One region of the Sphingobacterium sp. BS-2 genome, then DNA from elsewhere that is predicted to be linked to it. Evidence: riboswitches for the same ligand, from Rfam matches in the RefSeq annotation. Region 1 holds a riboswitch; the other holds the start of a gene.

Evidence for each region. Region 1 has a riboswitch for S-adenosylmethionine ahead of ACK2WI_RS16460 (methylenetetrahydrofolate reductase). Riboswitches for the same ligand answer to the same signal wherever they lie in the genome.
Region 2: linked by a shared signal. The riboswitch ahead of metE (5-methyltetrahydropteroyltriglutamate--homocysteine S-methyltransferase) and the one ahead of ACK2WI_RS16460 (methylenetetrahydrofolate reductase) in region 1 are both predicted to bind S-adenosylmethionine.

What each region holds. Positions count from the first base shown of each region.
Region 1 covers NZ_JBIXGO010000021.1:62,474-70,176, reverse strand. Annotated here, with positions in the region: gene ACK2WI_RS16475 (UvrD-helicase domain-containing protein) at 1-1,194, opposite strand, end outside; gene ACK2WI_RS16470 (30S ribosomal protein S16) at 1,406-1,942, shown strand; gene rimM (ribosome maturation factor RimM) at 2,077-2,604, shown strand; SAM riboswitch class I at 2,784-2,884, shown strand; gene ACK2WI_RS16460 (methylenetetrahydrofolate reductase) at 2,932-3,888, shown strand; gene ACK2WI_RS16455 (DUF2723 domain-containing protein) at 4,219-7,227, shown strand; gene ACK2WI_RS16450 (glutamine--tRNA ligase/YqeY domain fusion protein) at 7,292-7,703, opposite strand, start outside.
Region 2 covers NZ_JBIXGO010000012.1:60,114-67,816, reverse strand. Annotated here, with positions in the region: gene metE (5-methyltetrahydropteroyltriglutamate--homocysteine S-methyltransferase) at 1-1,767, opposite strand, end outside; SAM riboswitch class I at 1,843-1,941, opposite strand; gene ACK2WI_RS05190 (response regulator transcription factor) at 2,212-2,901, opposite strand; gene ACK2WI_RS05185 (sensor histidine kinase KdpD) at 2,920-4,791, opposite strand; gene ACK2WI_RS05180 (hypothetical protein) at 4,918-5,301, shown strand; gene pyk (pyruvate kinase) at 5,364-6,797, opposite strand; gene ACK2WI_RS05170 (IPExxxVDY family protein) at 6,909-7,409, opposite strand; gene ACK2WI_RS05165 (acyl carrier protein) at 7,676-7,703, shown strand, end outside.

The sequences.
Region 1 (7,703 bases):
AAGAAAATAATTGTATCGGTTGCCTATTTTTTCCCAAATAAAGGTAGGGTCACTGTGTTCGTCCAAGCCCAGCTTGTTCAGTAATATCTGCGCATCCGAAATCAACTGGGCAGAGTTTTCCTTCCTCCATTGACTCAGTAGATCACTCATTTCTTTGAGTAACCTTAAGAAATACAGATTGGTCTGCACCGCTTGATAGGCAATATAATTTGCAAAATGCTGCTGTAAGGATAAGATAGCATCCAATGCAGGACGAATGCCTTGCATATATTCATACCTGACAGCTTTTTTATCGTCTAAATAATGCTCTTCATTATCCAACAAGACCAAGAATTTGTCAAATATCTTATCTTGGATATCAGAGGTAGAAACCTTTTTAGGGTCTATGTTGATCTTGCTTGCAGCGACCAGTTTGTTCCTGGATTTGCCTTTCATCTCTGCATCATCCACCCCCAAGCGGCGGTATTCAGATTTGAAGGTTTCTATTCCCTGGACCAAAGCATCCAAAAAAGCATTGGTCTTTTCGTCAATTTCTTTGTTGAGTAAGTTGAATATTCGGTCGGTATCAGCCGAAATCATAAAACTATCAAACTCCTGGAAGTTTTCTGAGAAGATCAATCCAGCCAAGCTCATCAATTGCTGTCTATAATTCCAATTCTCATTCTTGCCGATCTTTTGCTCTGCATAATTGATGATCCATTCCAATAGGTCCGGTCTTTCATCCAGCAGTTGGTTCAACATGACTGTCAGGTCACGCTTCACTTTATTGGTGTTCATCTCGATGGCATAACCTGAATCGAGGTTAAGTTCATAGGTGAAACTTCGGATGACTTTTTGCGAAAAGCCATCAATGGTGCTTACCGAAAAATGGCTGTAATCATGGAGTATCCTTCTATAGATCCGATTAGCTTTTTCCTGGATGCTTTGCGGATCCCATTGTGGATTTTGCTGTAATAGTTGCTGTCTGTACTGCTCAATGTCACTTGCTGTGCTACCGATCGCCAAGCCATGCAGGACCGACATGATCCGACCTTTCATTTCGGCGGTAGCTTTGTTGGTAAAGGTAACGGCAAGGATTTCCCGATAGCTGCTTTCTTTGGATAGCAGTAGTGTCAGGTAATGCACAGTGAGACTAAATGTTTTTCCAGATCCAGCGGAAGCCTTTACAATCCTTAATGGAGCAATTCTTTGCATAAGATGACTATGGTTTGAAGTATCTGAATATCGGTATTATTAGCAGATTACTCAAATCTTTTTCAAGAATATCGGTCGGGAGTAGCCCTTATTTTGAGGATAAAACAGCTTTAAATTCTCTGTTGTATTAATTGATAATACTTTGTATCTTTGCGTCCCCTCCTGCATGTAGCAACGGGGGATATGTTGAATACATAAATAAAGAAAAAACATGGCAACTAAAATCAGATTGCAGAGACACGGTAAAAAAGGAAAACCTTTTTACCACGTAGTAGTAGCAGACGGCCGTTCACCACGTGATGGTAAGTTCATCGAGCGTTTAGGTTCTTACAACCCAAACACTAACCCAGCAACAATCGTTTTGGATTTCGAAAAAGCGTTAGACTGGATGAACAAAGGTGCTCAACCTACTGACACAGTTCGTGCTATCCTTTCTTACAAAGGTGTTTTATACAAAAAACACTTGCAAGGTGGTGTGAAAAAAGGTGCTTTTGATGAAGCAAAAGCTGAAGAACTTTTCACTAAATGGGCTGAAGGTAAAGATGCTCAAATCGAAGGAAAGAAATCAGGCTTAGCGAAATCTAAAGACGAAACTAAGAAAGCTGCTTTAGCTGCTGAAGCTAAGAAAAAAGAAGACAGAGCTGCTGCTATCGCTGCTAAAAACGCTCCTGTTGCTGAAGAAACAGCTGCAGAAGAGGCAGAAGAAGCTGCAGAAGCTACTGAAAACACAGAAGAAACTGAAGGATAATCTCTTCATAAAGTATTCAAAATGGCCGGATCATTCTATGAACCGGCTTTTTTGTTCCCTTTTTACCTTGATTAGCTATCCCTAATCCCTGAACAGAAAAAGAATTCCGTATTTTTGGAAATTAATTTGTGAATATGACGAAAGATCAATGTTTTTATATCGGTTATGTCAGTAAATCCCGCGGATTGAAGGGTGAACTGCAGCTGTTTTTTGAATTTGATAACTATATGGACCTTGATCTGGATGTAGTTTTCTTGGAGATGGACAAGAAATTGGTGCCATTCTTTGTCGAAAAGATCAAATTTCAGAATAATAGCACGGCTTATGTCAATTTCGAAGATGTGGACCATATCGACAAGGCCCAACCGCTCCTTAGAAAGCAAATCTATCTGCCAAATGATAAAATGCCGGTACGTGATCCTGATGATTTTACCTATCATGATCTTGTAGGTTATACCGCCATTGAAGAAACTGAAGGCGAATTGGGCGAGATCACACAGGTCCAAGAAATGCCGCAACAATTTATCGCAACCGTAGATATCGATGGCCGAGATGCCATGTTCCCCCTAAACGAGGATTTTATCGTCGGCATTGACCCCGAAGAAAAGATTGTCGTATTGAACCTTCCCGAAGGTTTGATCGATATGTACCTAGAAGATTAATAAGATATTTTAGATATAGAATGGGCGTTTTTAAGACGCCCTTTTTTTATGATCATACCTAACCCCATCCATTTCCAGATTCCATTTTCCAATTCCCGAAGGCCTCGCTTTCATAGTCATCCGAAAAGTTTTTTCTTTAAACATTTTGAGATTACCTTGCTATTGACGATATTAGCCCTCGCTTATAGAGAAAGGCAGAGGGACTAGACCCGCTGAAGCCTTAGCAACCTGACACCAGTCAAGGTGCTACATTCTACCCCCAAAATGGGAAAGATAAGCCAAAGAATCAGTGTTCACTGTGTTCTCTCTAAGCCTTAATATATTTTTATGAAAATCGTAGATCACATCAAGAACGCTAAAGGCAAGACCTTATATTCTTTTGAGCTGTTACCTCCTGCTAAAGGTCAAGGTATCCAAAGTATCTTCCAAACCATGGATGAACTGATGGAATTCAAACCTCCTTTTATTGATGTGACGTACCATCGTGAGGATTACCTGTACAAACAACATGCAAATGGCTTGTTGGAAAGGGTATCCTATAGAAAAAGACCGGGAACCGTAGCCATCTGTGCTGCCATAATGAGTAAATATAAAGTCGATGCCGTTCCGCACTTGATCTGTGGTGGTTTCACCAAAGAGGAAACGGAAAACGCACTTATCGACCTGAACTTCTTAGGTATCGATAATGTGTTGGTCCTAAGAGGTGATGCTAGAAAAGGCGATGCCGACTTTATCCCGACTGCTGGAGGTCATGCCTATGCTACTGACCTGTTGAGGCAAGTCGTGGACATGAACGAAGGATCTTATCTACATGAAGATATCGGCTCCTCCGAAAAGACCAACTTTTGTATAGGTGTTGCCGGTTACCCAGAGAAACATTTTGAATCGCCAAACTTCAATACCGATTTTAAATGGTTGAAGAAAAAGGTAGAAATGGGGGCTGAATTTATCGTTACCCAGATGTTTTTCAACGTAGAAAAATATAAAGAGTTCGTGACGAAATGTAGGGAAAATGATATCCATGTTCCTATTATTCCAGGATTGAAACCATTGACCACCAAAAAGCAATTGATCACGCTACCAAGGATCTTCCACTTGGATATACCTGAGGACCTAAGTGATGCGGTCGAGGCTTGTAAAACCAATGCCGATGTTAGGCAGGTAGGTGAGGAATGGTTGGTGCATCAATGTAAGGAACTGATCGATTTTGGCGTTCCGGTATTGCACTTCTATACCATGAGTAATCCAGGACCAACTAAAAAGATCGTTGAAAAATTAGTATAATAAAAGAACTGATGCAAAAATAACAGACAAAGGCGAATGATTTCATTCGCTTTTGTCCGTTTATACCGAGGTGATATTTTTATCCCATATTCGGGTCTCATTCGAGGCTTGTTCGAGACATGTTCGAAGATTGCTTGGATAAAATTTTAGTCATATTGCAAGAAATCCGAATGTGGGTAAAACAAAAGCTATTAGTTCTCCCGAAATTCCAGCGATAAATTCGCTGTTTTCGAAAAAGGAGAGCAGCCTGATTCCATGTTAAATTATGTTAATCACGGAAGTGGGAGATAATTCTTTTTTAAATTTAAACAACATTTATCACCTACAATTATGAGCTATAATAAAATCAACAATTTTCTCGGCTGGCTTTGCGGTATCATCGCGTTTGTACTGTATGCATTCACTGTGGATCAATCCATCAGTTGGTGGGATACGGGCGAGTTTATTGCCGCTTCGGACAAGTTGGAAATTGTGCATCAGCCAGGGGCGCCTTTGTTTCTTCTGATCCAGAATCTGTTTTCAAACTTGGCTTTCGGCAATAAGGAGCAAGTTGCCCTTTGGATGAATCTAGGTTCAGCATTTTGTTCCGCCTTGACCATTGTGTTTTTATTCTGGACCATAACGGCTTTGGCTAGAAAGCTTCTTTTGGGAAGGACAGAAGGGAATAGGCTTCAAAACCTGCAGGTTTTTGCTGCTGGGGCTGTAGGTGCATTGGCCTATGCATTTACCGATTCATTTTGGTATTCGGCTGTTGAGTCCGAGGTGTATGCCATGTCTTCATTGTGTACGGCTATCGTGTTTTGGCTTGCCCTGAAATGGGAGAGGAGAGCGGATGAGCCAGATTCCAATAAATGGCTGTTGCTGATTGCCTATGTGATGGGTTTGTCGATTGGGGTGCACCTTTTGAATCTGTTGACTATTCCAGCCTTGGCACTCTTGATTTACTTTAGGAAATCTATTCATGTAACCTGGAAAGGAGCCGCAAAAGCCCTTGCTTGGGGAGTTCTCGCCTTAGCCTTTATCCTTTGGGGAGTCATTCAATATTCCGTTAAAATAGCCGCAGGATTTGATTTGTTCTTTGTCAATTCCTTGGGCATGCCTTTTGGGTCGGGTATTATCTTGTTTGTCTTGCTCTTAGTTTCGGCAGCAGTATTCGGGATTGTATATTCCATCAAGAGGAATAAGCCTATCTTAAATCTCCTGATATTGGGGACTTGTTTAGTGTTCTTCGGCTTCACTTCTTTTAGTATGCTGTTGATTCGTGCACAAACCAATATTTCCCTCAATAACAATGATCCTGATAATGCTTTTTCCTTCTTGGGATATCTGAGTCGGGAACAATACCAATCTGAGCCCTTGTTCAAAGGACCTACTTTCAATTCAAAGGTATTGGATGTCAATGAATCCACTGGTTACAGAAAAGATGCTGAACGATATGAGAAATTTGATAATGTCAAAGGCTATAAATATGATAAGGAAGTTTTGTTCCCGAGGTTGTACAGCCAAAAACATGCTGATTTCTATAAGCAATACCTGAACCTTGCAGATGGTGAAAATCCGACCTTTTTGGATAATATGAAGTTCTTTTTCAATTATCAGGTTGGCCACATGTATTCACGTTATTTCATGTGGAATTTTGTAGGTCGACAAAATGATACCCCTAGCCAAGGGGAATTGACCGCTGGCAATTGGATCTCGGGGATCAATATATTGGATGAATTGCGACTTCCGGGATTGGACGCCATTTCCGAAAGCATGAAAAAAGACCCCAGTAGGAATACCTATTTCTTCCTTCCTTTATTGCTGGGGATTGCAGGTCTGATCTGGCAGGCCAAGCGGAGCAAAAGAGACACAACCATCGTTGGTTTGTTGTTCTTCTTTACCGGATTGGCAATCGTACTGTATTTAAATCAAACCCCATTGCAACCACGTGAGCGTGATTATTCCTATGCGGGATCATTTTATGTGTTTGCCATCTGGATAGGCTTGGGAGTTCTCGGTTTGATTGATTTTATACAAAAGAGGAGCAAACTTTCCATTAAGGCAATAACCTATACCTCTGTGACCTTTGCCATGTTGGCCGGACCGATTTTGTTGGTCAAGGAAAATTGGGATGACCATGACCGTTCTGGTCGCAATATGACCCGAGAAGTAGCAATGAATACCTTGAATTCCTGTGAGCCCAATGCCATCCTGCTTACCTATGCTGATAATGATACATTTCCACTTTGGTATCTGCAGGAAGTGGAGGGAATAAGGACCGATGTGAGGGTCTTGAATTATGGTTATTTGGGTTCAGATTGGTATGTGAAGCAGGCGATGGAGGATGTCAATCAATCCAAAGCCTTGCCTATTGCTTTCGATTTTAACAAGGTGAAAAAGGGCGTCCGGGATGTGATTCAAGTGGTTGATCTGGGGGTTGAGGGCTATACGGATGTAGATCAATTGTTGGATGTGATGCTTTCAGATGATAATAGGAATAAGTTGGAAACCAGTGATGGCAGTTTTGTGAATGTGATGCCTACGAAAAAGCTTCAACTCAAGATCGATAAGGAAAAAGCATTGAAAAACGCCAATATTCCTGCTGAATGGCAACAATTTATTCCGGAATACATGCAATGGGAACTCAAGGAAAATTTAGTAACGCGAGCCGATCTTAGTTTGATGTCCATTTTGGTCAACAACAATTGGGAAAGACCGATTTACTTTGTTTCATTAAGTGCACCGGCAATCTCCATGGGCTTGGATAAATACCTTGCTTCTGAGGGCTTGGTCAGCAAACTGATGCCTGTAGATATGGGGCAGTCTTCAAAAGGGTCCGGCTTGATCAATGCAAATAAGATTTACGACAATGCCATCAATAAATTTGAATGGTCCAATATTAATACCTTGGAGCATTTCGATGTGGATTCCAATCAATACTATGAAGGTTGGATTTATCCTAATGTCTATACGGATGGAATGCAAGCCTTGGTTAATCAAGGAAAGATGAAGGAGGCAAGGCAATTGGCGTTGCAAGCCTATGATTTTCAACCTAAGGAAACCAAAAGTATGCGGCAGACTTACTACAATACTGTTCTAGTGGATACCCTGCTGAAAGTGAAGGAAGTTGACAAAGCCAAGGTGTTGGCGGCTAAGCAGTTGAGGGCTATTAGGGAAAATCTGGATTATCAATTGGCCATATTTCAAAAAGCAAATAGGGGATATGATGCCATTTCCATTCAGTTAGGCTTAGCGGCATTAGACCAGTATGTGCCTATCATGAAAGAATTGGGTGATGAACAACTCTTTGCTGAGGCCTCCCGTTTGGACAAGAAATATAAGGCAGTTTGGCTGTAAGATAATTAGCATAAAAAAATGGTCAAGTATATTACTTGACCATTTTTTTATTGGTATAACCAGATTATTTTTTAGACTCTTTTGCCCAAGAGTCTTTCAAAGTTACGGTTCTGTTGAAGACTAGTTTATCTTCAGTTGTGTTCTTGCTATCTAGGTTAAAATATCCTAAACGGATAAATTGATATCCTTTACCAAGTTCAGCGTTTGCCAAATCAGGTTCAGCATAAGCTTTTTCAATAATTTGCAAACTGTTTGGATTGATAGAAGCCTTAAAGTCTTCAGCTGCTGCTGGATTCTCATCTTGGAATAGGCGGTCGTAAAGACGAACTTCCACTTCCTTAGCATGTGGCACAGAAACCCAGTGGATTGTTCCTTTTACTTTCATGCCTGAAGTATCTTCACCAGATTTTGAATTAGGAACATATTCACAGTATACTTCTGTAATATTGCCATTCTCATCTTTTTTGAAGTCAGTA
Region 2 (7,703 bases), on a different contig from region 1:
AGTTGTAGAACGAGGTTGGTCGTTACGAACGAATGACCATTGTAAGATCGTTACAGGACCTGTCAACATACCTTTTACTGGACGGTTAGTCAATGATTGTGCATAAGCAGACCAACGAACAGTCATGTCTTCAGGACGGTAAACATCACCAAAAATAATAGGAGGTTTTACACAACGAGAACCGTAAGACTGAACCCATCCGTTTTGAGTGAATGCGTATCCAGCTAATTGCTCACCGAAGTATTCCACCATGTCATTACGTTCGAATTCACCATGTACCAATACATCGATGTCTAGGTCTTCTTGTAGACGGATAGTTCTTTCAGTCTCAGCAGCGATTTCTTTATCGTATTCTTCTTGAGAGATAGCACCTTTTTTCAAGTCAGCTCTCCATTTACGAACATCTTTTGTTTGTGGGAAAGAACCGATTGTAGTGGTAGCAAATCCTGGAAGGTTGAATTTAGCTTGTTGAGCTTCTTTACGAGCATTGAAAGTAGAAGTACGCTTAGCATCTTCATCAGTGATGTTGCTAACGCGGTTTTTAACCTCAGGTCTGTGGATCAATGGAGATGTACGGCGGCTTTCAGCAGCTTCTTTGTTTGCTTCGAAACGTTTTTGGGTTTCAGCATCCACTTCACCTTCAGCCAATACAGCTAGGTCTTTTACTTCAGCTAATTTCTGTTTAGCGAATGCTAACCAGTTTTTCACTTCAGCAGGTAGAGACTCTTCATTGTTCTCATTGTCTAGATCAAATGGAACATGCAATAAAGATGAAGAAGGAGCAACCCATACGCGGTCTTTTCCTAAAGCATCAACTGCTTGTTTGATTTTTTTCAATGAGTTTTCGTAGTCGTTTTTCCAAATGTTACGGCCTTCAACCACTCCTAAAGAAAGGGTTAGAGAAGCAGGAACTTTGGATAATATAGTGTCAAGTTGGTTTTCACCACGAACTAAGTCAAGGTGTAACGCATGCACAGGAAGATTAACAGCGATGTCTTCGTTGTTTCCTAGTGCCTCGAAGTAAGTGGCAACGATTAATTTAATGCCTTTGGCAGCAGCAGCTAACTTTTCGAAAACTTTTCCGTAAAGTGCTTTTGTAGCATCATCGATATCCAAAGCCAAGAAAGGCTCGTCGATTTGAACATATTTTGCGCCAGCATCAGCAAGTTTAGCCAAGATCTCTTCGTATACCGGAAGTAATCTGTCGATTAGATCGATACGGTTAAAACCAGCTTCTTTTTCTTTACCTAGCAATAGGTAAGTGATAGGGCCAATCAGGACAGGTTTAGTTTCGATACCTGATTGTTTAGCTTCATTGTATTCGCTTAGGAATTTCTCTGAAGTCAGTTTGAATTCTTGGTTTTTCACGAATTCAGGAACGATATAGTGGTAGTTGGTATCAAACCACTTCGTCATTTCCATAGCAGTTACATCCACGCCACCTTCTTGGAAACCACGAGCCATCGCAAAATATAAGTCTAGGTTATATTGGCGATCGATTTTGTTCAAAAGGGAGTTGTAACGAGCCGGGATAGCTCCAACAGTTAAGGATAAGTCTAGGACTTGGTCATAGAATGAGAAATCATTAGATGGGATCAGTTCGATGCCAGCATCTTTTTGAGTCTTCCAATTGCTTTCACGGATTTTAAGTCCAGCCTGCAATAATTCTTCCGCGCTGATTTTCTTTGCCCAGTAAGCTTCATTAGCTTTCTTCAGTTCACGGAAAGCACCCACACGTGGGTAGCCTAAATTGTTTGTTAATAGCATATAGTTCTCTACTAAATTAAATAAATTTCAATAAGTCTTTTTGCTAAGAGAAGGCTACCTAGGATTCCTGTAACCAGCTTATCTTTCCCAATCGGGGTAGAATGTAGCACCTTGTCAAGAGACAGGTTGCTAAGGCTTCATCGGGTCTAGTCCCTCTGCCTTTCTCTATAAGCGTCGGCTAAGTTATGGATAAGATTTTTATTTTCCAAGGAAAAAGATTTTTAGATATGAGAATTGAGATATGAGAAAGCGAGGGGTTTCAATATTTTAGTTCTTTGAGTATGAGAGAAATCATGGTTTAAAAGTAGATGGATAGAATTCTATCAAAAAAGGGGCAAAAATACTTTTGCCCCTTTATATATTTTGATTTTGTATATGTTTAAAATATCAAGCATTGGTGTTGCTAATATCTCATATCTCACATCTCTTATCTCACATCCATCCTTAGCTAACCAACAACTTATACCCCTTGCCATGCACATTGACGATCTCCACGTTTGGATCTTCTTTGAGGTATTTTCTTAGTTTACTTAAGAATACATCCATGCTGCGGCCGGTGAAGTAGTTGTCATCATGCCATATTTTGATCAAGGCTTCTTCGCGGGTCAAGACATCGTTTTTCTTAAGACAAAGTAAGCGCAGTAATTCGGCTTCTTTGGTAGAAAGTTTTTGTTGCTGACCTTTGTAAGAGATGATCTGGCTGGTATAGTCGAAGAAGTAATCACCGATTTCAAACTTGTCCGATACCTCTTCTTCTTTGTCCTTGGAAGCTCTTTTTAATAGCGCATTTATTCTCAATAAGAGTTCTTCTACACGGAAAGGCTTAGTGATATAGTCATCACCACCTAGTTCGAAGGCTTGGGTTTTATCCTCCATCATTCCTTTTGCCGTAGCATAGATGATAGGTACCGTTTGATTGATCTTACGGATATCCTTACCAAGGGAGAAGCCGTCTTTTTTGGGCATCATGACATCCAAGATGCAAAGGTCAAATTCCTCTTTGCGGAAGGCATCCATTCCTTCTTGACCATCTGTACAAAGTACGACGTCAAATTTTCCTTTTAATTCAAGATAATCCTTCAGTAATTCGCCCAGATTAGGATCATCTTCTGCTAATAATATCTTTTGATTCATACTTTTCTCTTTCTTATGTTATGCTACTTCCTTGGATGCGTCCTTTAAAGGAAGAGTTACTTCAAATTGTGTGCCTTTATCTTTTTCGCTTTTAACGGAGATTTTTCCGTTCAGTCTTTTGATGATATCGTTAACATAGCTTAGACCTAGTCCGAAGCCTTTCACGTTGTGGATATTTCCCGTAGGTATGCGATAGAACTGATCAAATATCTTTTCCTGTTGGTCCTTGGTCATTCCCATGCCCTTGTCTGCAACGGATATTACGATAGTGTTCCCTCTATTAAAAGTCTTAAAAGTGATTTCTGGTTTTTCTTGAGAGTATTTAATTGCATTATCCACCAGGTTGAACATCACATTGGAGAGGTGAAGTTCATCACCGACAACCAGGTCATTTCCTGCTGATATGTCGATGTTCAGGGTGCCATCGGCCTTGTCCATCTGTAGGCGCATGCTCTCTAGGACCGCATTGGCCAAGGAGTTGATATGCACATTGGTGCGCTCGATTTTTAAGTTTTCTTTCTCCAGTCGGGCGATGTTCAGCACGCGTTCGATATGCGAGCCTAAACGGACGTTTTCATCGTAGATAATGTTTGCTAGTTTATTGACACGCTTGCCATCTGCTGATATTTCAGGGTCACGCAAGGACTCGCTGGCGATCATGATGGTGGCAACCGGTGTTTTGAACTCATGGGTCATGTTGTTGATGAAATCGGTTTTCATCTCTGACATCTTCTTCTGCTTGAAGATGATGCTCAGGGTATAGGCAAAACATCCAATCAATAGCGCTAATAAGGCCAGGATGGTCGGGAATAACCAATAGCCCATGGTTTCAGCAATTATCCCGCCTTTGTTTGGGAAATGTATGCTGAGCTCACCTGGCGCATTTCCTCGGTCACCTTGGAATAGCCTAGCGGTATAGATCAATGGATTATTGACTTCCTTGAGTTGCTCGTTGTTGAATTGATAGACCCCTTGGAAAACGGGCATTTTATTGAAATCCTTGATCTCCATAACGAAGGAGGATTTAATGCCTCTTTCTTGAAGTTCATGGATCAAGAGATTGACGGTTTTCTTGCCGTTGATACGTTCCGCCAATGGTCTTTTGGATAATTCCATACCCATGGCAACATCAGCAATTACAGAGCTTTTCTTGCCCCCTAACATGGCGATGGTATCATATAGCGTTGCGGCTTCCGATAGGCGCTGTCCTCGCAGGTTATTGAGTTTGATCTCCAGTTCTTCGATCTTAGATAAGGTCTTGGAATCATAGCGGGGAGGGAGGGTCCTGATCTGGTAGGCAATTGCTTCTGTGGAAGGTGGGTTGAATACGGGGATCAGGTATCGGGTGCTATCGTCTTTTTGGGCAACCCTGGGAACTACTCTGATGGCTTCCACATTGGTGAACTCTCCAATGGTGTTGTCCGAGGTAAGTCCTTGTTCCAAGGTAATTCGCACAAGGTGCTTGTATTCTTTTCTCTTTAAATAAGTTTCATAGAAATCATTGCTGATAGGGACAGCAGGGAATTGCTGGTTCAGTTCTCTTTCCAAGAAATTGAATCTGGTGGTATGCGCAAAAGCCCTTCTCTGCAAGGTCTTGATGCTGTCTTGATATTGAAGCTGTAGAGCAAGGATCTTCTCGTTCTTTTGGATACGTTCTTGGTCAATCCTGAACTTCTCTTGGTTCAAGCGTTCCTGCTCCCTTGCGAAATCATAGATTTCTTGGCGTTCGATTTTATTGGCCACGGCCGATAAGGAGGCCTTGACTTCCTCATCAAATAGTTTGGACTCCTTGATAAAGGATTCCCGCACAAAATAATATTGCATCGCCATTACGCCAATCAGCGCAATGGACATAAGCCAAATAATCAATGCAATACTTCTTTTTTTCATTTGTTACAAAAGTAATAAGGGAAAACAGCTAATTTTCTCATTTAACACATTTTAACAGCAATATTTTAGCTTTTTTAGCAGAATAGGATTTCCTTTGTTAAAGAATTATGACTTAAGGCACTGATTATGAAAAAATTCATCTTGATTTCTATCTTATTGTTGATTTGGGTGATTCCTTCCTCAGCTCAAAATACTCAAAATATTCAAAAAAAGAAACCATTAGAATTTAAATGGGATGGCAACTCCAAGGATAGTTTAAAGAGGTTCAACATTCCTTTGCTGGATTCTTTGGATAAATCGATAGAGATCCCGAATGCCTATAAGGGCCAGAAGGGGTTGCTTTCGACTCCAAACGCTATACAAAAGCAACAGGATGATACGGTGATCTTGGAGAAGAAACTGTCAGGAGGGGAGAGCGTGAGGATGCCAGGGACACAGAAACTGGAAGAGAGTGGCAAAATTATCAAACAAGACCCTGAGACGGTCAAATCGCCACTGATAAAGAAGTGATTGAAAAATATATGCATAAAAAAAGAGCCTCAAAGGGGCTCTTTTTTTATGTCTTCTTGTAATTATTTTACTTCAGAAACACGGATTGTGTTTGTTCTACCTTTCTCATGAAGAGGGGTAGAGGAAGTGTTGATTACGATCTGACCAGGTTCTACCAAGTGACGTACTTTCAATAAGTCGTTCACATCTTGGATCGTACCATCAGTAGATTCATATTTTTCGTAAATGAATGCTTTCACACCCCAGCACAAGCTAAGCGTACGCAACAAAGTTTTGTTACCAGTGAACACATAGATGTCTGCATCTGGGCGGTAGCTAGAGATTTCCATGGCCGTATAACCAGAAGAAGTCATGACAGCAATTGCTGACGCATGAGTTTTCTCCGCCAAGAAGATCGATGAACTACAGATAGCATCAGGAATACGAGTAACTGGAACAGTTCCCAATTGCTCTTTTTCGCTGTAGTAAGGGTATGAAGTCGCTTCAACATGGGTAATAACTTTCGCCATAGTCTCGATAACGATCTCTGGGAATTCACCAACTGAAGTTTCACCACTCAACATCACGGCATCAGCACCATCGATTACCGAGTTAGCCACGTCATTTACCTCTGCACGAGTAGGGCGAGGGGTAGTGATCATACTTTCCAACATCTGGGTAGCAATGATAACCGGTTTTGAAAGGTTACGACATTTTTGAGCGATGATTTTTTGAAGTCCTGGTACTTCTTCCATTGGAAGTTCAACACCTAGGTCACCACGAGCAACCATGATCGCATCCGTAGCTTCGATAATGCTGTCGATATTTTCGATAGCCTCAGGCTTTTCGATTTTTGCGATTACTTTAGCGTGAGAACCTTTTTGCTTGATGATTTCTTTACATTGTTTGATGTCTTCAGCAGAACGCACGAAAGACATAGCGATCCAGTCAGCACCATGGTCAAGTGCAAAGTTCAAGTTGTCTAAATCTTCTTCAGTTAATGAAGGGATAGAAACTTTTGTATTCGGAAGGTTAACACCTTTTCTAGAAGTCAAGATACCACCGTGAACAACCTCACAAGTCACTGTGTCCAAGTGGTTTGTTGATAACACGCGTAACTGCAATTTACCGTCATCCAAAAGGATGATTTCATCTTCTTTAACGTCGTTAGGGAAGTTGTCGTAAGTGATGTAGATTTTCTTTTCGTCACCGATTTGCTCGTGCGTAGTCATTTCTACTGTGCTACCGTTGACAAGGATTGCACCACCTTCTTTCATTTTTCCGATACGGATTTTAGGGCCTTGTAGATCGGCTAAAATACCTACGTTGAAAGGGTGTTCTTGGTTGATTTCGTTGATTGTGTTGATTACCTTTAAGTGATCTTCCTGGGAACCGTGTGAGAAGTTAAGGCGACATACGTCTACCCCTTTTGCAATCATACGGGTTAAAACATCTTTTTTTGAAGAAGCCGGACCTAGTGTGGCAACAATTTTGGTCCGCTTTTTTAGTTTATCCATTTAAATTAAATTTTAAATTTATATTCTCTATTAAGTCTTTTCCTGCTTTATTCTCCCCTTAAAGCAGATGATTAGGTTTATGTGTATAAGTTACACTATCTTAATAATCCGCTAAAATATCAGATTTTCTTTAGATTTCAATATTGTTGGGTCTATTTCTTTTACTAAAAGAACTTCCGGAATAGACTTAATGTTTTCTAAAAGAGCATCTAAATCCTCCTCGTCGATAAAATGTTTGATCATCAGGAAGTAATCAAAGCTACTAATTTCAGGGATCAACGCAGCACCTTCTACCGAGCGGTTGCTCAGCAAATAGAATTCAAATTCGAAAGTCTGGTTATGATATCTGAAGATGTTGTAGTGATTTTTGACGACGGGTTTGTTTTTTTTGGATTCAAAAAGAATGTGGTAATCCAGTTCGTCCTTGGGTTTTTCCTTGTTATGGCCGTTATGGTCCATGTAATCTTCCTTCCCGTAGACTAGTTGGAGTCCGGTGTGCTTGTTGATAAAGTGGCAAAGTCTGTAATCTCTCAAAACCGAACTGATCCCAATGAGGACAAAATCGAGTTCCAGGTCAAAGTCAGTTTCGAGTTTAAAGGTTATTTTGCTCAAGTCAATTTGTTTTGATGATTTACAAAATTACGTTTTTACTGCATTTAAGTTTGAAGGTTAAGTAAAAATATCATTAAATATGCATTAAGTTTGTAAAACTTTATTTGTTTTAGTATTATTGGATTAAGGTTAATTAATAAGGTATTAAAAACTTTATTTAGGATGACTTTGTTCTTTATTTAATTTCAAAAGTCAAAAAGATTTGATTTTTGGGAATATTTATTTTTTCTTTGCACAGATTTATTAAACAATTAAACTAGAAAATCATGTCAGATATCGCATCAAGAGTAAAAG